3 regions of the Pseudomonas sp. TE3899 genome follow, and region 2 is predicted to be linked to each of the others. Evidence: predicted binding sites of a transcription regulator. Region 2 holds the regulator's gene; each other region holds the start of a gene.
What was found. The regulator FliA, encoded in region 2, starts transcription of late flagellar genes. The targets are predictions, from matches to a motif close to CTAAAGTTTNNNNNNNNNNNGCCGNTAA.
Positions count from the first base shown of each region.

Region 1: a site for FliA is predicted at 2,280-2,307, ahead of ACZ89E_RS22005 (methyl-accepting chemotaxis protein). Genes of this name have one in related genera too.
Region 3: a site for FliA is predicted at 5,426-5,453, ahead of motA (flagellar motor stator protein MotA). Genes of this name have one in related genera too.

Region 1 is NZ_JBWBQR010000001.1:4,848,203-4,856,454, reverse strand. Features, by position in the region: rRNA gene ACZ89E_RS22020 (23S ribosomal RNA) at 1-1,635, shown strand, start outside; rRNA gene rrf (5S ribosomal RNA) at 1,789-1,904, shown strand; rRNA gene rrf (5S ribosomal RNA) at 2,012-2,127, shown strand; gene ACZ89E_RS22005 (methyl-accepting chemotaxis protein) at 2,424-4,304, shown strand; gene ACZ89E_RS22000 (SRPBCC family protein) at 4,362-4,829, opposite strand; gene ACZ89E_RS21995 (amino acid adenylation domain-containing protein) at 4,852-8,252, opposite strand, start outside.
Region 2 is NZ_JBWBQR010000001.1:3,158,641-3,166,892, reverse strand. Features, by position in the region: gene ACZ89E_RS14480 (DUF6124 family protein) at 1-202, opposite strand, end outside; gene flhA (flagellar biosynthesis protein FlhA) at 762-2,891, shown strand; gene flhF (flagellar biosynthesis protein FlhF) at 2,903-4,237, shown strand; gene fleN (flagellar synthesis regulator FleN) at 4,354-5,184, shown strand; gene fliA (RNA polymerase sigma factor FliA) at 5,181-5,921, shown strand; gene ACZ89E_RS14455 (chemotaxis response regulator CheY) at 6,089-6,460, shown strand; partial or broken gene ACZ89E_RS14450 (protein phosphatase CheZ) at 6,483-7,272, shown strand; gene ACZ89E_RS14445 (chemotaxis protein CheA) at 7,311-8,252, shown strand, end outside.
Region 3 is NZ_JBWBQR010000001.1:4,351,628-4,359,879, forward strand. Features, by position in the region: gene rsgA (small ribosomal subunit biogenesis GTPase RsgA) at 1-310, shown strand, start outside; gene ACZ89E_RS19855 (hypothetical protein) at 403-672, opposite strand; gene ACZ89E_RS19860 (sterol desaturase family protein) at 2,200-3,366, opposite strand; gene motB (flagellar motor protein MotB) at 3,453-4,502, opposite strand; gene motA (flagellar motor stator protein MotA) at 4,506-5,357, opposite strand; gene ACZ89E_RS19875 (HDOD domain-containing protein) at 5,524-7,062, shown strand; gene rhdA (thiosulfate sulfurtransferase) at 7,105-7,920, shown strand; gene asd (archaetidylserine decarboxylase) at 7,939-8,252, shown strand, end outside.

The DNA.
Region 1 (8,252 bases), 1.7 Mb from region 2:
CGACAATGGGTGTGAAAAACACCCACGCCGAAAGACCAAGGTTTCCTGCGCAACGTTAATCGACGCAGGGTTAGTCGGTCCCTAAGGCGAGGCTGAAAAGCGTAGTCGATGGAAAACAGGTTAATATTCCTGTACTTCTGGTTATTGCGATGGAGGGACGGAGAAGGCTAGGCCAGCTTGGCGTTGGTTGTCCAAGTTTAAGGTGGTAGGCTGGAATCTTAGGTAAATCCGGGATTCTAAGGCCGAGAGCTGATGACGAGTGTTCTTTTAGAACACGAAGTGGTTGATGCCATGCTTCCAAGAAAAGCTTCTAAGCTTCAGGTAACCAGGAACCGTACCCCAAACCGACACAGGTGGTTGGGTAGAGAATACCAAGGCGCTTGAGAGAACTCGGGTGAAGGAACTAGGCAAAATGGCACCGTAACTTCGGGAGAAGGTGCGCCGGTGAGGGTGAAGCATTTACTGCGTAAGCCCATGCCGGTCGAAGATACCAGGCCGCTGCGACTGTTTATTAAAAACACAGCACTCTGCAAACACGAAAGTGGACGTATAGGGTGTGACGCCTGCCCGGTGCCGGAAGGTTAATTGATGGGGTTAGCTAACGCGAAGCTCTTGATCGAAGCCCCGGTAAACGGCGGCCGTAACTATAACGGTCCTAAGGTAGCGAAATTCCTTGTCGGGTAAGTTCCGACCTGCACGAATGGCGTAACGATGGCGGCGCTGTCTCCACCCGAGACTCAGTGAAATTGAAATCGCTGTGAAGATGCAGTGTATCCGCGGCTAGACGGAAAGACCCCGTGAACCTTTACTATAGCTTTGCACTGGACTTTGAATTTGCTTGTGTAGGATAGGTGGGAGGCTTTGAAGCGTGGACGCCAGTTCGCGTGGAGCCAACCTTGAAATACCACCCTGGCAACTTTGAGGTTCTAACTCAGGTCCGTTATCCGGATCGAGGACAGTGTATGGTGGGTAGTTTGACTGGGGCGGTCTCCTCCTAAAGAGTAACGGAGGAGTACGAAGGTGCGCTCAGACCGGTCGGAAATCGGTCGTAGAGTATAAAGGCAAAAGCGCGCTTGACTGCGAGACAGACACGTCGAGCAGGTACGAAAGTAGGTCTTAGTGATCCGGTGGTTCTGTATGGAAGGGCCATCGCTCAACGGATAAAAGGTACTCCGGGGATAACAGGCTGATACCGCCCAAGAGTTCATATCGACGGCGGTGTTTGGCACCTCGATGTCGGCTCATCACATCCTGGGGCTGAAGCCGGTCCCAAGGGTATGGCTGTTCGCCATTTAAAGTGGTACGCGAGCTGGGTTTAGAACGTCGTGAGACAGTTCGGTCCCTATCTGCCGTGGACGTTTGAGATTTGAGAGGGGCTGCTCCTAGTACGAGAGGACCGGAGTGGACGAACCTCTGGTGTTCCGGTTGTCACGCCAGTGGCATTGCCGGGTAGCTATGTTCGGAATAGATAACCGCTGAAAGCATCTAAGCGGGAAACTAGCCTCAAGATGAGATCTCACTGGGACCTTGAGTCCCCTGAAGGGCCGTCGAAGACTACGACGTTGATAGGTTGGGTGTGTAAGCGCTGTGAGGCGTTGAGCTAACCAATACTAATTGCCCGTGAGGCTTGACCATATAACACCCAAGCAATTTGCGTCGAAAGAGCAGATTGCGGTGTGTGAAGACGAAACGAACCGAAAGTTCGAAAGACTCACAAAACACCGAAAGCTATCACATACCCAATTTGCTGAAGCGAGGCCAGCTGGCCGCGACTCAGTACCCGAATTTCTTGACGACCATAGAGCATTGGAACCACCTGATCCCATCCCGAACTCAGCAGTGAAACGATGCATCGCCGATGGTAGTGTGGGGTTTCCCCATGTGAGAGTAGGTCATCGTCAAGATTAAATTCCGAAACCCCTATCTGCGTATGCAGGTAGGGGTTTTGTTTTAGTAGAAGTCACCTTTTTTGCTGGCACGTTGCTGCGGTAACGGGCTGGTCACAGAATTTCTTGACGACCATAGAGCATTGGAACCACCTGATCCCATCCCGAACTCAGCAGTGAAACGATGCATCGCCGATGGTAGTGTGGGGTTTCCCCATGTGAGAGTAGGTCATCGTCAAGATTGAATTCCGAAACCCCTGTCTGCTAACGCAGACAGGGGTTTTGTCGTTTTGGCGCCGACAAAATCTCAAGCGCCAGCAATGCCGATCCAGACGCTCAAGTACACCGTTCGGCGGGAAACTGGCGTGAATGTCATCCATTTCATACAAACCCCTAAGATTTCTCCTACTCGTGCCGAAAAACTGGTGAGACATGCGTGCACCAAAGTAGAGCGGCCTCAGAAAGCTGCCTGCGCTGTTACATGGAATGTTGCAATCCGGAACGCATCCCCACTTTTTGCATAAGAAGTCCCATGAAATGAATCTCAAGTTCAGCCATAAAATCCTGCTGGCCGCTTCAGGCGTCGTGGTGCTGGCTTTCGCGTTGTTCACTTTGTACAACGACTATTTGCAGCGAAACACCATCCGGCAGAATCTCGAATCCTCCGTGCAGCAAGCGGGCGACTTGACCGCCAGCAGCGTTCAGAACTGGATGAGCGGCCGCGTGCTGGTATTGGAGAACCTGGCGCAGAACGTTGCTCACCAAGGGGCGAATGCCGATCTGCCAGGACTGGTGGATCAACCCGCCTTCACCTCGAACTTCCAGTTCACCTACGTCGGCCAGGCCAACGGTGTATTCACCCAGCGCCCTGACGCGAAGATGCCGGATGGCTACGACCCACGTCAGCGTCCCTGGTACAAACAGGCCGTCGCTGCCGACAAGACCATGCTGACCCCGCCTTACATGGCCGCGGTCGGTGGCCTCGTTGTCACCATCGCCATGCCGGTGAAAAAGAACGGCGAACTGCTCGGCGTTGTCGGCGGTGACCTGAGCCTGGAAACCCTGGTGAAGATCATCAACTCGGTGGACTTCGGTGGTATCGGCCACGCATTCCTGGTCAGCACCGACGGTCAGGTGATCGTCAGCCCGGACAAAGATCAGGTGATGAAGAACCTCAAAGACATCTACCCAGGTTCCAGCGTACGCATCGAGAAGGGTAATCAGGACGTCACCCTGAACAAGCAGGACCGCATCCTCTCGTTCACCCCGGTGAGTGGCTTGCCGAATGCCGAGTGGTACATCGGTCTGTCGATCGATAAGGACAAGGCCTACGCACCACTGAGCCAATTCCGTACCTCGGCACTCATCGCGATGTTTATCGCCGTGAGCGCCATTGCCGTGCTGCTGAGCCTGCTGATCAACGTATTGATGCGCCCGCTGACCACTATGGGCCGTGCGATGAAAGACATCGCCCAGGGCGAAGGTGACCTGACCCGCCGCCTGGCCGTGGAAAGCAAAGACGAATTCGGCGAGCTGGGCGGTGCGTTCAACCAGTTTGTAGAACGGATTCACGCGTCGATTTCCGAAGTGTCGTCCGCAACCCGTCAGGTCCACGACCTGTCGCAACGCGTGATGGCCTCGTCCAACGCCTCGATCATCGGTTCCGATGAACAAAGCGCCCGCACCAACAGTGTGGCTGCCGCGATCAACGAGCTTGGCGCCGCGACTCAGGAAATTGCGCGCAACGCCGCCGATGCTTCGCAGCACGCCAGCGGCGCGAGCGAGCAGGCCGACGACGGTCGTCAGGTGGTGGAGAAAACCATTCTGGCCATGACCGAGCTGTCGCAGAAAATCAGCCTGTCCTGCACCCAGATCGAAACCCTGAATGCCAGCACCGACAACATCGGGCACATTCTGGATGTGATCAAAGGCATCTCCCAGCAGACCAACCTGCTGGCCCTGAACGCGGCCATCGAAGCGGCCCGTGCCGGTGAAGCCGGTCGTGGTTTTGCGGTGGTGGCGGACGAAGTGCGTAACCTCGCCCATCGCACCCAGGAATCGGCAGAAGAAATCCACAAGATGATCACCTCGCTGCAGATCGGTTCGCGCGAAGCGGTGACCACCATGAACGCCAGCCAGGTCTCCAGTGAAGAGAGCGTTGAAGTGGCGAACCAGGCCGGTTTGCGTCTGGTCAGCGTGACCCAGCGCATCGGCGAGATCGACGGCATGAACCAATCGGTTGCCGCGGCGACCGAAGAGCAGACCGCGGTGGTGGAAACCCTCAACGTCGACGTCAACCAGATCAACCTGCTGAACCAGCAAAGCGTGGCCAACCTCAATGAAACGTTGAAGGATTGCGATGCGCTGTCGTTGCAAGCCAACCGTTTGAAGCAATTGGTCGACAGCTTCAAAATCTGATCCAACGATGTACAAAAGCCCGCTGCGGATCATCTCCACAGCGGGCTTTTTCATGCCTTACGCAAACAGCTTCAGCACATTGTTCATCGCGTCATCGGCAAACCCCTGCACGAAGTCCTGGAACCCCGGCAGCGCCTCGGCGCCACCCTGGGCAGGTTCGGCGATGATGGTCCAGGTCGCCCGGGACTTGCCTGCCCCCAGGGATTCCACGTTCATCGCCGCCCACAAGTTGGCTACGCCTAGCGTGTTGTAGATGGTCGTCCAGGTCATGCTCAGCGCCTGGTCGTCCCGGGAGTTGAGTTGCTCGACCACCAGATTGCCGTCCTTGAAGACTTTCTTGCGCAGGGACGACACGCCTTCGCCGGTCATCTCGATGTGCGACAGCGCGGGGATGAATTTATCGAAGCCGGCAAAGTCGCCGACCACCGCCCAGACCTTCGAAGCGTCCGCCGGCACGTCCACCGAAGACGCCACGTGGCAGCCGTGTGGGTTTTGGATCAGGGTATCGGGTTGCAGGGTTTTCATGGTCTTGCTCCAGTTGGGTGGTTCAGATGAAGTTGATTTCTTTGAGGTAATCGCAGCCGCGACGCAGCAGCGCCGGGGACTTTTGCGGGTAGTGCGCGCCCATCTGCCGGACACCGGCCTGAGCGTTGTCGTGGCCGATCATCGAGATGTCGCCGATGTCTTCTTCAAAGCCGTTGAGGTAGAACCCCAACACACCGAACAGCGCGTTTTCGCTATCCACCCGGCCCAGTTGCTGCTGCCAGTCGGCGACGCTGACCATCGAGAACTCCCGACCGGCCTCGCGAAACGAATCCACGTAGGCATCCCAGCTCAGCGGTTCGGGGTTGTGCAGGTTGAACACCGCGTGTTCCGGCTGATAACGGCTGGCATGGAAGGCGATGAAGCGAGCGAGGAAGTCCACCGGCATCAGGTCGAAGTTCAGGGAGAACTCCGGCACCTGGCCGAGCTGGATCGAACCCTTGAGCATCAGCATCAAGCGATTCTTGTGCGGCTGGCAGACGCCGGTAAGGCTGTTGAAACTGATGTTGCCGGGGCGATACAGGTTGACCCGCACCCCCCGCTCCCGTGCCCGCTCCAGGATCCGCTCGCCAACCCATTTCGACAGGTTGTAGCCGTTCTTGATGTAGATCGGTGGCGTTTGCGCGGCGGGCAGTTCCAGCACCCGGCCATCGTCAGAAATCGTGCTGGAGGCCGAGAGCGTCGAGACGAAGTTGAAGATCTTCTTGCTGCGCCCTTCACACAAACGCAGGCACTCGAAAATCGGCTCGACGTTGTCCCGCGCCAGCGACTCGTAATCGAGCACGTGATTGACGTTGGCCGCGTTGTGCACCAGTGCGCCGAACTCTCGATCCAGGCGCTCGTAGACGTCCTGCGTAAGCCCCAGCAACGGACGCGTGATGTCCGCCGCGTAAACCCGCACCCGATGCAGGTCCAGATGCTCCAACCGGTTCTCGCGCAATGCTTGGGCGAAGCGCTCGGCCGCCGATTGCCCGCCGCCATCGCGCACCAGGCAAGCAACTTCAGTGGCGCCCCAGGCCAGCAACGCCTCGACGATGTGCACGCCGACAAAACTGTTGGCGCCGGTGACGATCACCTTGTGCACATCGCCCATGCGGCTGACTGGCAACGGCTGGATATCCAGTTCGCGGAAGGCATCGGCCATCGCCTGCTCGCTTAACACTTCTTCGGTGCCCGAGCCGCGCACCAACGTCGCCAACTTCGCAATCGTCGGCAACTCGATAAAGCGATTGATCGAAATGCTGCGCCCGAACTCCTCACGCAAACGCAGCAACATGCGCGACAGCAGGATCGAGTGGCCGCCGAGATTGAAGAAGCTTTCGTCGGTGGATATGTCGCTGGCCGGCAGCTCCAGCAACTCGGCCCAGATCTCCAGCAGCAACGCTTCATCGGCACTGGCCGGTAACCGACGCGCACTGTTCTCCAACACGGTCACCGGCAGCGCCAGCAGCGCCTTGCGATCAACCTTGCCGTTGCTGGCGAATGGCATGCTCGCCAGTTCGGTCCAGGCAACCGGTTGCATGTAGTCCGGCAGGAACTGCACGGCGTGGGCCTTCAACGCTTCGCGCGCGGCACCCGGTTGCTCTTCCTGCGGTTGGGCGAGGAACGCCAGGATCCGCCGCTGGCTGTCGATGACCACCGCCACCTGCCGGTACAGGTGACTGTCGCGCAGGCAGCGTTCGATCTCTTCCGGCTCGACCCGGAAGCCGCGGATCTTCACCTGATTGTCCCGCCGCCCACACAGCTCGATACCGTCGCCCGTCCACTTCGCCATGTCGCCGGTGCGGTAGGCGCGCAGGCTTTCACCGGTCGGCAGGCTCAGGTCCAGATAACGTTCGGCGGTCTGCTGCGGGTTGTTCAGGTAACCCAGGCACACGCCCGGGCCGACGATGTACAACTCACCGACGGTCTGTTCGGCGACGGGTTGAAAATCCTCATCGAGAATCAGCACCTGACTGTTGGCAATCGGGCCGCCGAGGGTGCGGTTGTTGTCGCCGGGCCGTAGTTGCCGCGCGGTGATCAGCACCGTGGCTTCGGTCGGGCCGTAGAGGTTGTAGAGGTTGCCCTGGCGGGTCAGTTGCTCGATGACGTAGGGTTCGCAGACGTCGCCGCCCGTCATGACATGATCCAGCACCTGCAACTGATCCAGCGGCAGAATGCTCAACAGCGCCGGCGGCAGGAAGGCGTGGCTCAGTTGCTGATGACGGATCAGTTCAACCAGTTGCAACGGATCACGGCGTTGATCATCGCTGGGCACGATCAGCTCGGCGCCCTGCAGCAGCGTCGGGAAAATATCGATCAGCGACGAGTCGAAACTCAGCGACGAGAACTGCAGCACTCGACTCTGTTCCGTCAGCTGCACGTAGTCGGCGTACCACGCGGTGAAGTGCGCGAGATTGGCCTGGCTGAGCAACACGCCTTTCGGGTGCCCGGTGGTGCCCGAGGTGTAAAGCGCCATGCAGGGCGCATCGAGGGAGGGTCGTCGGCGCATCAACGGTTGATCGAGATCCGCGTCAGCGATGTCGATACGGCTGATGTCCAGGCCTGGCACCTGACCCGCCAGGGGATGCTCGCCATCATGCAGCAGCAACACTGCCCCGGCGTTTTCCAGGATGTATTGCTGACGTTGCAGCGGATGGCTCGGCTCCAGCGGCAGGTACACCGCACCGCTGCCCAGAATCGCCAGGATCCCCGCGTACAACGCGCTGCTTTTCGGCAGGCAGATACCCACCACCAACGACCCTTGATGTTGATCGAGCAACGGCTGCAAACGCTGCTGGATCGCACGGCTATGGGCATGCAATTGACGATAGCTGAGCGAGGTGCCGGCGATGTTCAGCGCGGGGCGTTCGGCGCAGTGGATAAAGCGCTGTACAAGCCGCTCGATCATCGGGATCTGGCCCCGTTGCAGCAGCTCGGGATTCGTCGTGAGATTGAGTTGGTGGACGAAGGCCAAGTGCTCCAGAAACAGCAGGTTTTCCACGCGTTCGAAGTGCGCGGGTGCCGTCGTTTCGGCGAATTGAAAATACTCGGTATCCCGGGAAAAACGGCTGATCAGCAGTGCCACGTGGTCCACCAGATCCGCCACCGCACGCAAGCGTAACGCCTGTCCGTTACCGGAAGGTTCCTCGGCAATCGGTACGCGTGTGAACAGCGTCCTGCCGTAGGTGCACAGCAGGTCCAGAGTTGGCAGGCCCGAAGCCTCACCAACACCCAGCTGCAACGTCAATCGCGGCACTTCACCGAAGTCGGGAAAGGCCAGGCTGGCATCGTCGATCACCAAATCGACGCTGCCCAACCCTGGCTCGCCGACATCCGTCAGGCGTACCAGTGAATGTCCATGTTGTTCGAGCTCCAGCGCCAGGTCGGTCAAGGCCTGGCTCTGCCCTATAAGCACAATGTCGA
Region 2 (8,252 bases):
ACTCACTGGCGTGGGCGAGCAAACTTTCGGTTTTGGTGTCCGGGGCGACCATGAACATCGTGCTGGGTTTTCGCTCCCTGGCGTTCAGTCGGGCGGTCAGATTGATGTACTCCTCAAGGGCGCGGTCGGCGGCTTCCTGGAGTTTTTGCGGGTCGATTGAGTTGTCGTCGGTATGGGGTGGGTTCGGTGTTGGTTTGAACATGGATGAAACTCCAAATCAGAAAGTGGAGCCATCACCCTCGCTACCAAACGAAGGGGTGGTGGCCATACGAAGGTTGGTAGACCGGTGACTTGGAAACCGGCGCGCCCGAAGACGCCCTGCGCATGGCCACCATAAACGCAGGCCGAAAAGGTCTGCATCGGGTGTGCAATGCACGCAAGTCAAAAAGCCGGGCTACCAAACCCAGATCGCTGTTTTTCAGCGACCCGGAAACGATAAAACCTGGCCCTCATGCGCACAAGCCGGCGGATTCTGGCGTAGTCGTAGTCCGTGACGCAAGAATGCGTAGGGCGAGTGAGTGTCTGGAGATGTCGTTTAAACACCGTTGTTTAAGATCGTTCCCACGCTCCGCGTGGGAATGCCTCCACGGACGCTCCGCGTTCGGCTCTGGAGGGGACGCGGAGCGTCCCGGGCTGCATTCCAACGCGCAGCGTAGGAACGATCATCCCCACCCCGGCAAAAGTTGGAAGGCTTCTTGCAGTAGCCGCTCTGCGTCTGCTTCAGGCGTCAAAAGTTTGCTTTAAAGGAACGGGGAAAACCGGTGGATCGCTCTCAGTTATTCAACAGTGCTCGCACAAACGTCGCCGACTTGAGTCGGGGCAATCTGGGTGTGCCGCTGTTGCTGCTGGTCATGCTGGCCATGATGATGTTGCCGGTGCCGCCGTTCCTGCTGGACGTGTTCTTCACGTTCAACATTGCCTTGTCGATTGTGGTGTTGCTGGTCTGCGTCTACGCCTTGCGGCCGCTGGATTTCGCGGTGTTCCCGACGATTTTGCTGGTGGCGACGCTGATGCGCCTGGCGCTGAACGTGGCCTCCACGCGGGTGGTGATGCTCCACGGTCAGGAAGGGCATGCCGCCGCCGGTAAGGTGATCCAGGCCTTCGGTGAGGTGGTGATCGGCGGTAACTACGTGGTCGGTATCGTGGTCTTCGCGATTTTGATGATCATCAACTTCGTCGTGGTGACCAAGGGTGCCGGGCGGATTTCCGAGGTGAGCGCACGTTTCACCCTCGACGCCATGCCCGGCAAACAAATGGCCATCGACGCCGACTTGAACGCCGGCCTGATCGATCAGAACCAGGCCAAACTGCGCCGCATGGAAGTTGCCCAGGAAGCCGAGTTCTACGGTTCCATGGACGGTGCCAGCAAGTTCGTGCGTGGTGACGCCATCGCCGGCCTGCTGATTCTGTTCATCAACCTGATCGGCGGCATGGCGGTCGGTATCTTCCAGCACGGCATGTCCTTCGGTGACGCCGGTCGGGTTTACGCGCTGTTGACCATCGGTGACGGTTTGGTGGCGCAATTGCCATCACTGTTGTTATCGACAGCGGCCGCGATCATGGTGACCCGTGCTTCCGGCTCGGAAGACATGGGCAAGCAGATCGGTCGCCAGATGTTCGCCTCGCCCAAAGCGTTGGCCGTCGCGGCCGGTTTGATGGCGGTGATGGGCCTGGTGCCCGGCATGCCGCACTTCTCCTTTCTCAGCATGGCGGCCCTGGCGGCCGGCGGCGCGTACCTGTTCTGGAAGAAGCAGAACGTGGTCAAGGTCCAGGCCTTGCAAGAGGTCCAGCGTCAGCAAGAACTGCTGCCATCCCCGGCCCGCGCCCAGGAAACCAAGGAATTGGGCTGGGACGACGTGACCCCGATCGACATGATCGGCCTGGAAGTGGGCTACCGCCTGATTCCGCTGGTGGACCGCAACCAGGGTGGCCAGTTGCTCGCGCGGATCAAGGGTGTGCGCAAGAAGCTGTCCCAGGACCTGGGCTTCCTGATGCCGACTGTGCACATTCGTGACAACCTCGACCTGGCCCCAAGTGCCTACCGCCTGACCCTCATGGGCGTGATCCTCGCCGAAGCCGAGATTTACCCGGATCGCGAGCTGGCGATCAACCCAGGGCAGGTCTACGGCGCGCTCAACGGCATAACCGCCAAAGATCCGGCTTTTGGTCTGGAGGCGGTCTGGATCGAAATCAGCCAGCGCGCCCAGGCGCAGTCCCTCGGTTACACCGTGGTCGATGCCAGTACGGTAGTGGCAACCCACTTGAACCAGATTCTGTACAAGCACTCCAGTGAGCTGATCGGCCACGAAGAAGTGCAGCAACTCATGCAATTGCTGGCCAAAAGCTCGCCGAAACTGGCTGAAGAGCTGGTGCCGGGGGTGGTGTCGCTGTCGCAACTGCTCAAGGTCTTGCAGGCGTTGCTCGCCGAACAAGTGCCGGTTCGCGACATCCGCAGCATCGCCGAGGCCATCGCCAACAATGCCAGCAAGAGTCAAGATACTGCCGCGCTGGTGGCGGCGGTGCGCGTCGGCGTAAGCCGCGCAATCGTCCAAAGCATTGTAGGGACTGAGTCGGAGCTGCCAGTTATCACCTTGGAGCCAAGGTTGGAACAGATATTGCTCAATAGTCTTCAGAAGGCAGGACAAGGCTCGGAAGAGGGCGTTCTGCTGGAGCCAAGCATGGCAGAGAAGCTGCAACGTTCGTTGATCGATGCGGCACAGCGTCAAGAGATGCAAGGTCAGCCGGTGATTCTGCTGGTAGCCGGTCCGGTTCGCGCCATGTTGTCGCGTTTCGGCAGGCTGGCAGTCCCGGGTTTGCACGTGTTGGCGTATCAGGAAATCCCTGACAACAAGCAAGTGACCATCGTTGCGACAGTAGGGCCCAACGGCTGAGGTAGTGGTTTATGCAAGTTAAGCGTTTTTTCGCCGCCGATATGCGTCAGGCCATGAAACTGGTACGTGATGAGCTGGGCGCTGATGCGGCCATTATCGGTAACCGCCGGATTGCCGGTGGTGTCGAGCTGACGGCTGCCCTGGATTACAAATTGTCGGCGCTGGCCCCACGCGTTCCAAACATGGAACTCGAGGATGAGCTGCGCAAGACCCAGTCGCGCATCGTCACCGCCCAGGCCGAACTGAGCCTGCGCGGCGAAGGCGAGACCGACGGTGACAAGACCACCAATCGCCAGTTGTTCGCCGGCCTGCCGTTGACCGCTGCCGAGCCGCTGATCGAACCGACTTACGAACAGCCCCGTCGTGCCGCGCCAGCCCCGGCGCCCGTGTCCGGCGGTGTTGACCCACGGGCTTTCGATTCGATGCGCTTCGAGCTCAACAGCCTGCGCGAATTGATGGAAGTGCAACTCGGCTCCCTGGCCTGGAATCAGCTGCAAGGCAGCCGTCCGGCCCAGGCCAACCTGTGGCGTCGCCTGCAACGCATCGGCTTGTCCGGCCCGTTGTCCCGCGACCTGCTGGCGCTGATTACCGATATTGAAGAGCCTCGTCAGGCCTGGCGCATGTTGCTGGCGCACCTGGCGCGGATGATCGCCACACCGGAAGTCGAGCCACTGGAAGAGGGCGGCGTGATTGCCATGGTCGGCCCTGCCGGCATGGGCAAGACCACCACCCTGGCCAAGCTCGCGGCCCGTTACGTGCTCAAGTACGGCGCGCAGAACATCGCGCTGGTGAGCATGGACAGCTACCGCATCGGCGCCCAGGAACAATTGAAGACGCTGGGCCGCATTCTGAATGTGTCGGTGACACACGTCGATCCGGGCCAGTCCCTGGTGCAGGCGCTGGATCCGTTGCTGCGCAAACGCGTGATTCTGATCGATACCGCCGGCCTTCAGGCCAGCGATCCGGCCTTGCGCATGCAACTCGAAAGCCTGGCCGGTCGCGGGATCAAATCGAAAAATTATCTGGTCCTGGCAACCACCAGCCAGAAACAGGTTCTAACCGCCGCTTATCACAGTTACAAGCGGTGTGGGCTGGCTGGCTGCATCCTGACTAAACTGGATGAAACGGCGAGTCTGGGCGAGGTGTTGAGCCTGGCCATCAGTCATGAATTGCCGGTGGCGTACCTCACCGATGGCCCGCGCATTCCAGATGATCTGCATCTGCCGCGGCGTCACCAGTTGGTCAGTCGCGCGGTGAGCGTGCAAATGCAGGAAGAACCCAGCGAGGAAGCCATGGCTGACATGTTCGCTGATATTTACCACAGCCCGACCAAGCAGGTTGGCTGAGGTACTAATGAACAGTTTTTGTACCTACATCGATGGTCTGCCATGCATTGTTCAGTTGATGAACGCGCAGCCAGTAATGTGGCCTCCGTCTATGCAAGACAAGGTAAAGAAATAACATGGGCAGCATGCATCCCGTACAGGTGATCGCGGTGACCGGCGGCAAAGGTGGCGTCGGGAAGACTAACGTGTCAGTGAACTTGTCCCTGGCTCTAGCAGAGCTTGGCCGACGCGTCATGCTGCTGGACGCCGATCTGGGTCTGGCGAACGTCGACGTTCTGCTGGGACTGACGCCCAAACGTACCCTGGCCGACGTGATCGAAGGCCGCTGCGAGCTGCGCGACGTTCTGTTGCAGGGCCCGGGCGGTATCCGTATCGTCCCGGCCGCGTCCGGCACCCAGAGCATGGTTCATCTGAGCCCGGCCCAGCATGCCGGCCTGATCCAGGCCTTCAGCGATATCGGCGATAACCTTGATGTATTGGTGATCGACACGGCTGCGGGTATTGGTGACTCGGTCGTCAGTTTTGTCCGCGCCGCGCAAGAAGTGTTGCTGGTGGTCTGCGACGAGCCGACCTCCATCACCGACGCCTACGCCCTGATCAAATTGCTCAACCGCGATTACGGCATGAACCGCTTCCGCGTCCTGGCCAACATGGCCCAGAGCCCGCAGGAAGGGCGCAACCTGTTCGCCAAGTTGACCAAGGTCACGGACCGCTTCCTCGACGTGGCCCTACAATACGTCGGCGCCGTGCCTTACGACGAAAGCGTGCGCAAGGCCGTGCAGAAGCAACGTGCCGTCTACGAAGCCTTCCCGCGCTCCAAGTGCGCCCTGGCGTTCAAGGCGATTGCACAGAAAGTCGACACCTGGCCGCTGCCGGCCAACCCGCGCGGGCACCTGGAATTTTTCGTCGAGCGCCTCGTGCAACAGACCGCAGGACCCGTCCTATGACAGCCAGTGGCTACAACCTCTACAAGAAGTCGGCACGTGATTCGCAATACGAGCTGATCGAGCGTTACGCGCCACTGGTCAAACGCATTGCTTACCACTTGCTGGCGCGTCTGCCGGCCAGTGTCCAGGTGGAAGACCTGATCCAGGCCGGGATGATTGGCCTGCTTGAAGTGTCAACCAAATACGACGCCAGCAAAGGCGCGAGTTTCGAAACGTACGCGGGCATTCGAATCCGTGGCGCGATGCTCGATGAAGTACGCAAGGGGGACTGGGCGCCACGTTCGGTCCACCGCAATACCCGCATGGTCAGCGACGCAATTCGCTCGATTGAAGCTAAAACCGGCCGTGATGCTAAAGATCACGAAGTTGCGGCCGAACTCCAATTGAGTCTCGACGATTATTACGGGATTTTGAACGATACCTTGGGCAGCCGTCTGTTCAGTTTCGACGACCTGTTGCAGGACGGCGAACACGAAGGGCTGCACGAGGATGGCGCCAGTGCTCATCTGGAGCCGTCGCGCGATCTGGAAGATGAACGTTTCCAGGCCGCCTTGGCGGACGCGATTGCCAATTTGCCGGAGCGTGAGCGACTGGTGTTGGCGCTGTACTACGACGAAGAGCTGAACCTCAAGGAAATCGGTGAGGTCCTGGGTGTCAGCGAATCCCGTGTCAGCCAGTTACACAGCCAGTGCGCGGCCCGTTTGCGGGGGCGTTTGGGGGAGTGGCGAGCGCGCTGAAGGCAGTGTGGGGACACTGCGAACGAGGCTGGTGTGGTGTGAACTGCAGCGGTCTCGATCTGTTGTGCTCCAGACAGTCATTTGAGTGCTTTGCCGGATTGAATGAAATGGCGCGTCCAGGTGCTGGGCGCGTTTAAGACTGCTTGGAGGTCGAATTGGACAAGAACATGAAAATCCTCATCGTTGATGACTTCTCAACGATGCGGCGGATCATTAAAAACCTGTTGCGTGACCTTGGGTTCACCAACACGGTCGAGGCTGACGATGGCACCACTGCCATTCCGGTGCTCAACAGCGGCAGCATCGACTTTCTGGTAACAGACTGGAACATGCCGGGCATGACCGGTATCGACCTGCTGCGCCACGTGCGCGCCGATGAAAAACTCAAGCACCTGCCAGTGCTGATGGTGACCGCTGAAGCCAAGCGCGAACAGATCATCGAAGCGGCCCAGGCCGGTGTTAACGGCTATGTGGTCAAACCCTTCACGGCCCAGGCGTTGAAAGAAAAAATCGAAAAGATTTTCGAACGCATCGGTTGAGTCACTGCGCCACGGGGTAGCTATGGACCACAACGAATCTTCACAGGGCGATTTTGAATCGACCCTGAAAAAACATGCCCGCGAACTGGTCGACAGCCTTGAAAAAGGCAAGTTTGGCGACGCTGTGCAACTGATTCATGAGCTCAACCAGACCCGTGACCGCGGCCTGTACCAGGAAGTTGGCAAGCTCACTCGCGAGCTGCATAGCGCGATCGTCAATTTCCAGATTGACCCGAACATGCCGCAAGCCGAGGAAGTCTCGCAGATCACGGACGCCACCGAGCGTCTGGGGTATGTGGTCAAGCTGACCGAGGCCGCTGCCAACCGCACCATGGACCTGGTGGAAAACGCCACGCCGCTGGTCAATGGCCTGAGCACTGAAGCCCAGGCATTGAGCGCCGACTGGGGACGCTTCATGCGTCGCGAAGTCGGGGCTGAAGAGTTCCGCGAGCTGGCCCCGGCGGGTCGACGGTTTCCTGACGCGCAGCAGCGCGGACAATCGCACGGTGTCGAGCAACCTCAACGACATTCTGCTCGCCCAGGATTACCAGGACCTCACCGGTCAAGTGATCAAGCGCGTGACCCAATTGGTCACCGAAGTTGAAAGCAACCTGCTCAAGCTCGTGCTCATGGCCAGCCAGGTAGACCGCTTTGCGGGTATCGAACATGACCGTGAAGCGATGCTGGCTGAAAAAGATCCACAAAAACATCTCTCGCAGGGTGAAGGTCCGCAGATTCATGCCGATAAAAGAGAAGATGTTGTGTCCGGTCAGGACGATGTGGACGATTTGTTATCCAGTCTTGGATTTTAGGTTTTTTAGGTTTTTAGACCTTTAGGAGCACCCCCTTAATGAGCTTCGGCGCCGATGAAGAGATCCTTCAGGATTTCCTGGTTGAGGCCGGCGAGATTCTAGAGCAACTGTCCGAGCAACTGGTCGAGCTGGAAAGCCGACCGGATGATGCGGACTTGCTCAATGCAATTTTTCGCGGTTTTCACACTGTAAAAGGGGGCGCCGGCTTCCTCCAGCTCAATGAGCTGGTGGAGTGCTGTCACATCGCCGAGAACGTGTTCGACATCCTGCGCAAGGGTGAACGACGCGTCGACTCGGAACTGATGGACGTGGTTCTTGAAGCGCTGGATGCGGTGAACGGCATGTTCACCGAAGTCCGCGAACGCAGCCCGATCACGGCTGCCACTCCGCAATTGCTGGAAGCCTTGGCCCGTCTGGCCGAGCCACAATCGGCCGACGTCGCAGCCCCGGTTGCCGACGCGGTGGAAGAACCGGCCGCTGAAAGCGAGTCGGGCGACATCACCGATAACGAATTCGAACAACTGCTGGACTCGCTGAATGCCGTCAAGGCCCAGGCCGAAGCTCCGGCGGCTGTGCCTGCGCCGGCCGCATCGGCCAGCGACGAAATCACCGATGCCGAGTTCGAGTCGTTGCTCGATCAGTTGCACGGTAAAGGTCAGTTCGCGGTGGATGCCGTAGCCGCTCCGGCTGCACCGGCACCCAAGGCCCCGAAAGCGGCTGGCGACAGCTCGGACATCACCGACGACGAATTCGAAGCACTGCTCGATCAGCTGCACGGCAAGGGCAACTTTGCCGTCGATGCGCTGGAAACCGCCATTGCCTCGGCGCCAGCCCCGGCTGCGCCCACCGCTAAAGCGGCCGGCGGCGATCTGATCTCCGATCACGAGTTCGAATCGCTGCTCGACGAATTGCACGGCAAAGGCAAGTTCACTGAAGTCGGTACCGGCACTGTGGTGACGGCTCCCGTCGCCAAAGCCCCG
Region 3 (8,252 bases), 1.2 Mb from region 2:
GTCCGAACTGTCCGGCCAGGGCACCCACACCACCACCACCGCGCGGTTGTTCCACTTCCCCGGCGGCGGTGAACTGATCGACTCCCCGGGCATCCGTGAATTCGGTCTGGGCCACGTCAGCCGCGCCGACGTCGAAGCCGGGTTCATCGAGTTCAACGACTTGATCGGCACCTGCCGCTTCCGCGATTGCAAACATGATCGTGAACCGGGGTGTGCGTTACTCAAAGCGTTGGAAGATGGGCGTGTGCAGCAGCAACGGATGAACAGCTATCGCTCGATCATCGCGAGTTTGCCGGAAACTAGTTACTAAGTAGCCATGATCATTTTCGTGATGCCATGAAAATGATCAGCCGTTTCCAGCAAACACTAAAAAGCCGCGATCATCTCGCGGCTTTCTGGTTTTCAAAGCACTGCTTTTTCCAGCTTCCAACCCAACGCATCCAAGGCGTCACAGCCATCCTGAATCAACATATGCGCAGCATTGGCAAAATGCTCCAGATCGTGACCTTCAGCGTCTTTGACGCACAGGCAGGTGACGCTGTTGAGCAGATTGCGGGCAGCTTTGATTCGGTGGGTGGCGGTTTCGAGGAGGTCAGTGACTTTGGCTTCGGTGTCGATGTACAGCGTCGGGCCGACGCTGAAATTGCCTTGGAGCGGGTGGTACTTAGCCATGGGGTCAAAACTCCGTTAACGGTCGAGAGATATCATCTGTAATTCGACCGGCTAAGATCGGTCACCGCACTGGCAGCAACGGGCGAAACTATAGGCAGATGCTCGCAGGACTGAGAACCCCGAACCGCAATTTCAGACCGTTCCTACAACCACTCATCTCGCCAGCAAACCGCATCCAACAGGAAAACGCGCCCCTCCGACAATAAGGTCGACTATCAGGCCGTCTTCGCGGGCAAGCCTCGCTCCTACAGGGATCGTGCCCGCACTGAAAATGGATCAGGAGAACGTACGCGCCCTAGTCAGGTCGGCTATCAGGCCGCCTCGCGGCGCTGTTGCGGTGCACGCCCCCTCGAGAGGCCGAGTGGAGGTTCTGCGCAGTGGGCAACCCGGCATGGATGCCGGGTTAGCCGCCCCCGGCCATGGATGGCCGATGGCGGCGGGCCCACGGAGCAGGACCGGAGCGAGGGCATGCCGAGCCACAGCGAGGCTCCGAACGAAAGGGGCAAAAGCGCTTTGGTTACTTTCGCGCTTCTCGAAAGTGACTCGCTGTAAGAGCGAAACCATAAGCGGCCGTTACCGCAGGAATGGATATGTACACCCCCCAAAAACCACGGCGCCTGACACAAAGCCTTCGCGGGCAAGCCTCGCTCCTACAGGGATCGTGCCCACGCTGAAAATGGATCAGCAGAACGCACGCGCCCGAACCAGGCCGGCTATCAGGCCGCCTCGCGGTGCGATGTGCGCCCCCTCGAGAGGCCGAGTGGAGGTTCTGCGCAGTGGGCAACCCGGCATGGATGCCGGGTTAGCCGCCCCCGGCCATGGATGGCCGATGGCGGCGGGCCCACGGAGCAGGACCGGAGCGAGGGCATGCCGAGCCACAGCGAGGCTCCGAACGAAAGGGGCAAAAGCGCTTTGGTTACTTTCGCGCTTCTCGAAAGTGACTCGCTGTAAGAGCGAAACCATAAGCGGCCGTTACCGCAGGAATGGATATGTACCCCCCAAATCCTCCGGCGCCTGACACAAAGCCTTCGCGGGCAAGCCTCGCTCCTACAGGGATCGTGCCCACGCTGAAAATGGATCAGCAGAACGCACGCGCCCGAACCAGGCCGGCTATCAGGCCGCCTCGCGGTGCGATGTGCGCCCCCTCGAGAGGCCGAGTGGAGGTTCTGCGCAGTGGGCAACCCGGCATGGATGCCGGGTTAGCCGCCCCCGGCCATGGATGGCCGATGGCGGCGGGCCCACGGAGCAGGACCGGAGCGAGGGCATGCCGAGCCTGGGCGAGGCACCGAACGAAAGGGGCAAAAGCGCTTTGGTTACTTTCGCGCTTTTCGAAAGTGACTCGCTGTAAGAGCGAAACCATAGGCAGCCGTTACCGCAGGAATGGATATGTACCCCCACAAATCCTCCGGCGCCTGACACAAAGCCTTCGCGGGCAAGCCTCGCTCCTACAGGGATCGTGCCCGCACTGAAAATGAAGTGGCCTCCAGGCACAAAAAAGCCGACATCACTGTCGGCTTCATCGCTAACTCAGGAAACCGCCGCCGGCGGCTTCGGCGCAACGACCTTCGGCTCAGGCTTCTGAAACGGATAAAGATGCTGACGCACAATCCCACCCGGCAACTCCTTGCCAAACACCCCGTAGCGCACCGGCCATTCCTTGGGCGGCAACTTGAACGTACCAAACAGCATGTCCACCAACGGCGTGTGGATCGCGTAGTTCTTGTAAATGTAATCCTTGTGCCGCGCATGGTGCCAATGGTGATAACGCGGCAAAACCATCACGTAGTTCAGCCAACCACCATTGATCCGCACATTGGCATGGGCCAACACAGCCTGGACGCCGACCAGAATCACATAGGCATTCAACGCCTGCGGCGCAAAGCCCAGCAGCATCAGAGGCACCAGCACGCCGGTACGGGTCAGCAGAATCTCGATAAAGTGCACCCGCGAACCGGCAAGCCAATCCATGTGCGTGCTCGAGTGATGCACCGCGTGGATGCGCCACAGCCACGGCACCACATGATAGAGACGATGCAACCAATACTGACCAAGGTCGGCCACCAGCACGGCGAGGAAGAACTGCACAACAAGCGGCAGGCTTTGCACGCTGGCCTGCAATTCCGTCGACATCGCCCAACCCGCCACGTAGCTCGACGAGGCGGTGATGAAGATCAGGATGAATTGCACCAGCATGTGGCTGACGAAAAAATAGGTCAGGTCGGTTCGCCAGTGCGGGCGCAGGATGTTTTGCTCGGGGTCCTTGGAATAGAGTTTTTCCAGGGGGATGAAAACGATGGCCGACACCAACAGGGCCAGGACGAACCAGTCCAGCCCCAGCGAGTAAGGGGTCTGCCCGATCGAGCTGATCTGCACATTGGTGCCGCCGAGGAACACCGCCAGCCCCGAGGCCACCAACCCGGTGATCCCCAGGCGCTTGCGCTTGTTGAGCAGGATATTCAGGGTGCCGAGGCTGAACGACAGCACCAGCCCGAGCAACAGCGTGGTGCGTGCGAACTGCTCGTCGTAGACCTTGCGCAATTCGGCGGTGGTCAGCCACTCGGGAAACAGGAAGCAGAATACTGCGAGCAGGCTCAACAGCCCGAGCGTGGCCGAGATGTAGCCACTGACCCGGCCTTCACCGAATTTGAAGGGCGCATTGCCGTGTCGCTGGAAATAGGCTTTGAGTCTTTCCATCTCTGATCTTCCCTGATTCTAAAAAAACGTGCAGTGGTGACGCCGCCAGACACAAAAAAGCCACGATTACCGTGGCTTTTTTGAGGTTATTGCTTGGGTGGCTCCGCCGGTTTAGCCGGATCACCCGGCTTCGGCGCCGCGTCCTCGAACAGATTCAACCGCTCGCGAAGCTCATGGGCCGGCACCGGCTGCTTGTCCGCAGGCAACGCATTCGGATCAACCGGTGTGGCTGGCGCGTTTGGCGCTTCACCCGGCGCGCCCTGCCCCGGCGTCGTTGTTGGATCGGCACCTTGCGCCCCTTCGATGGCCGCCTGTGCCTTCTTGGTCAGCACGACAATATCGATCCGCCGATTGACCGGGTTGAACGGATGTTCCCGATCAAACAACGCCGACGACGCATAACCCACCACCCGCGCCACTTGCGACTCCGGATAGCTGCCAGCCACCAAGGCACGGCGCGCGGCGTTGGCGCGGTTGGCCGACAATTCCCAGTTGCCGAAATCACCGGTGCCGGTGTACGGCTTGGCGTCGGTATGGCCGCTGATGCTGATCTTGTTCGGCACCGCTTTAATGGTGTCGGCCATGGCCAGCAGGATGTCTTCGAAATACGGTTTCAGACGCGCCGAACCCGAGTCGAACATCGGCCGGTTATCCGCGTCCATGATCTGGATGCGCAAGCCGTTCGGCGTGATCTCGAACAGGATCTGGTCCTTGAACTTCTGCAGTTGCGGATTCTCTTCAACCTTGTTCTGCAATTCTTGCAGCAGCAATTCCAGGCGTTCTTTCTCGACCTGTTCGGCCATGCCTTCGACCTGATCGGTATCGACGGTCACTTTGTCCGGTTGGGGCTGGGATTTCACCTCGGGGTTGAGGGTGTTCTCCGGCGCCAGGGTCGGCGTGCCGCCCAGGTCGATGATGTAGGGCGTGCCGCTTTCGGAGAAGCCGACCGGGTCTTTGAAGTAACCGGCGATGGCGATCTTCTGTTCCGGCGTGGCGGTGGACAGCAGCCACAACACCAGGAAGAACGCCATCATCGCCGTGGCGAAGTCAGCGAAGGCGATTTTCCAGGCGCCCCCGTGATGCCCGCCGGCGATGCGCTTGACGCGCTTGATGATTATCGGCTGGTTATTTTCCATGGCTTAACGACCGCGAACCGCTTGTTCCAGCTCAGCGAAGCTAGGACGGTGCGCCGGGTACAGAACCTTGCGCCCGAACTCCACCGCCAACGATGGCGGCATGCCGGAAGCGGAGGCAACCAGCGAGGCCTTGATGGCTTCGTAGACGTTCAGTTCTTCCTTGGCATCGTGGGCCAGGGAATGGGCCAGCGGGCCGAAGAAGCCGTAGGCCGCGAGAATACCGAAGAAGGTACCGACCAGCGCCGCACCTACGTGCATGCCGATGGCTTTCTGGTCGCCTTCGCCCAGGGAGGCCATGGTCACCACGATACCGAGTACCGCCGCGACGATACCGAAACCGGGCATGGCGTCGGCAATGCCGTTCACCGCGTGGGACGGGTGCTCCAGGTCTTCCTTGAGACTGTAGAGTTCCATGTCGAACAGGCCTTCCAGCTCATGGGGAGCCATGTTGCCGGAGGACATGATGCGCAGGTAGTCGCAGATGAACGCAGTCATGCGTTCGTCTTTCAAGACTGTCGGGTACTTGGCGAAGATCGGGCTCGCAGCGGCATCTTCGATGTCGCCTTCGATGGCCATCATGCCTTCGCGACGGCTCTTGTTGAGGATCTCGTAGATCAGGCCCAGCACTTCAAGATAGAAGGTGTGGTTGAAACGCGAACTGAACATGCTCAAGGATTTCTTGAGCACGTGCATGGTCATGTAGCCGGGGTTGGCCTGCAGGAATGCACCGAGGGCCGCACCACCGATGATCATCACCTCGAAGGGCTGAATCAGGGCGGCGATTTTGCCATGGGAAAGCACGTATCCGCCGAGCACGCTCGCGAATACGACGATGATGCCGATTATTTTAGCCATAGGTAGGAGAGCACTTACTGAGTCGGGTTCAAGGTCATATTCGGAAGTTAAAAAATCTCTTCTTCTACTTATCGGCAAAACTGCGCCAGACTATAGCCAGTTCAGGCGAAAAGCCAATTTAGCCCGCGCCGGGCGTGTTTACAGCCAATGATGATCCCGTCCAGCCATGGCTAACGAAACGAACGTTCCACCTCCAAAACCGACCACTCTCGAAGGCTGGGTCAAGCTTCTCGATGGCGTGCGCCTGCCGGTTCCGCAAGAGAGTCACGACCGGGTCTGTAAAGCCATTCGCAATAACCGCAGCTCGCTGCGCGACATTGCCGAATTGATGCAGGAAAGCCCGGCCCTGGCCTTGAGCGTGATTCGCGAGGCCAACCGCCACACCCACGGCAGCATGACGGAGCCGGCGGAAAACCTCGATGTGGCGCTCAATCGCCTCGGGCTGAAACGCACCGAAGAACTGCTCGATCGCCTGCCCGCCGAACCGCAATCCGAGATCCCCAAGGCCCTGCGCCAGCTGCAACTGATCAGCCAGCACGCGACGCAACAGGCCAACGGCTTCTTCGCCAATCGCCTGGCGCGGCTGTGGCAGGACATTCATTGGGGCAGCCTGCTGTTTCTCTCGCCGCTGTGGCCAATGGCGCTGACGCACCCGCATCTGCTCGAAGAGTGGGAACTGCGGGTCATCCATAAAGGCGAGTCGGCGCGCAAAGTCGAAAAGCAGTTGTTCGGCGTACGCCTGCTGGAAATCTGCCTGGCACTGGTGGACATCTGGCGGCTGCCGATCTGGGTGCAACAGGGTTATCGCCTGCTGCTCAACGAGCAGCGGGAATTGGTCAAAGTGCTGCGCATCGCCCGGGACAGCGAGCACCCGCTGCGTCAGCAAAACCGCCTCGACGACGATCCTACCCTGCGCCGCTGGCTCAATCAGCCGGCCAACACCGTGCTGCTGGCCAACGGCCTGGCGCTGTCGGCGCAACAGGCCTGGGACTGTCCGCACGCTGAGCGCTGGCAGTACCTGACCAGTCTTTATCTGCAAATATCGATGGACGAAGTACAGCAACAGTTGCACCAACAGGCCGCCAACAGCGCCCGCCAGCATGCGATGCCGGATCTGTGGCACCCGGCGGTTTCGCTGCTGTGGCCGTGGGGCATGAACCGTATTCACGCCGGGTTGCTGCCGGCCCCGGCACCGACCACTGAAGATTTGAGCCATTGGCGCAAACAATGCGCCGATCTGCTGGTGGAACCGAGCCGCTTCTCCAACGCAATGCACCTGACCACCTCGGCCCGGGATGCACTGGTGGCCTGCGGCATGCGACGGGTGATGATCCTGATGGCCGACCGCACCCACGCCAATCTGCGGGTGCACCAGACCGCCGGGTTGCCGAAAGAAGCCGCCGGCCTGAATTTCCTGGTCAGCCAGAGCAGCGTGTTGCAGCGTTTGCTCTCGCAGCAGGCCCAAGTACGCCTGACGCCGGCCAACAATGCCCAGTTCTCCGCCCTGCTGCCTGCCAGCCTGCGTTCGCAGTTCAGCGGCGAACACTTGCTGTTGCGCTCACTGGTCAATAATGGCCGGGTGATCATGATTGTGGTGGCGGACCAGGGTGGCGGGCCGTTCTCGGAAATTACCGTGCAAGCCTTTGGCAAAACCGCGCAGTGCATCGAAAAGGCACTGAGTACCTTTAGCAGCCGCGGCCAATGATGCTGCGCTACAATCCTCCCTTTTTCGCCCTGGAGACCTCACATGTCTGACTTCTCTGGCTTGCCGCTGGTGATCGAGCCGAGCGACTTGCTCCCGCGCCTCGACGCCCGCGAACTGATTCTGGTGGACCTGACCAGCACCGCCCGCTACACCGAAGGGCATTTGCCCGGCGCGCGGTTTGTCGATCCGAAACGCACCCAGCTCGGCCAGGCTCCGGCGCCTGGCTTGCTGCCGACCCACGCGGCCCTTGAAACATTGTTCGGCGAACTGGGCCACAACCCCGATGCGGTCTACGTGGTGTATGACGACGAAGGCGGCGGTTGGGCCGGGCGTTTCATCTGGTTGCTGGATGTGATCGGCCACAACAAATATCACTACATCGACGGTGGCCTGCCAGCCTGGCTGGCGGCGGGCTTGCCGATGTCGATCCAGGTCCCGGCCCCGGTCGGCGGCCCGGTCAAACTGACCTTGCACGACGAACCCACCGCCACCCGCGAGTACCTGCAAAGCCGTCTCGGCGCCGCCGACCTGGCGATCTGGGATGCCCGTGGGCCGCTGGAGTACTCCGGCGAGAAAGTGCTGGCGGCCAAGGCCGGGCACATTCCGGGCGCCGTCAATTTTGAATGGACCGCCGGCATGGATCAGTCGCGTCACCTGCGCATCCGTACCGACATGCCGAAGATCCTCGAACAACTCGGCATCACCAAAGACAAAGAAATCATCACTCACTGCCAGACCCACCACCGCTCTGGCTTCACTTATCTAGTGGCCAAGTCCCTCGGTTATCCGCGGGTCAAAGGCTACGCCGGCTCCTGGGGCGAATGGGGCAACCATCCCGACACCCCCGTAGAGATTTAAGGTTTTTAAGGACAGTTAATGAATAAGCGTCTGTTTATCCTCAGCCAATACCTGCTGCCTCACCACTTGCTCTCGCGACTGGCCGGCTGCGTCGCCGAATGCCGCGTGCGCTGGTTCAAGAATGCGTTCACCGCGTGGTTCGCCAAGCGTTATCAGGTGGACATGTCCCAGGCGCTGGTCGAAGACCTGACCGCCTACGAGCACTTCAACGCGTTCTTCACCCGCGCCTTGAAAGACGGCGCGCGGCCGCTGGACGAAACCCCGGGCGCGATCCTCAGCCCGGCCGACGGTGCGGTCAGCCAACTCGGCCCGATCGAACACGGTCGCGTGTT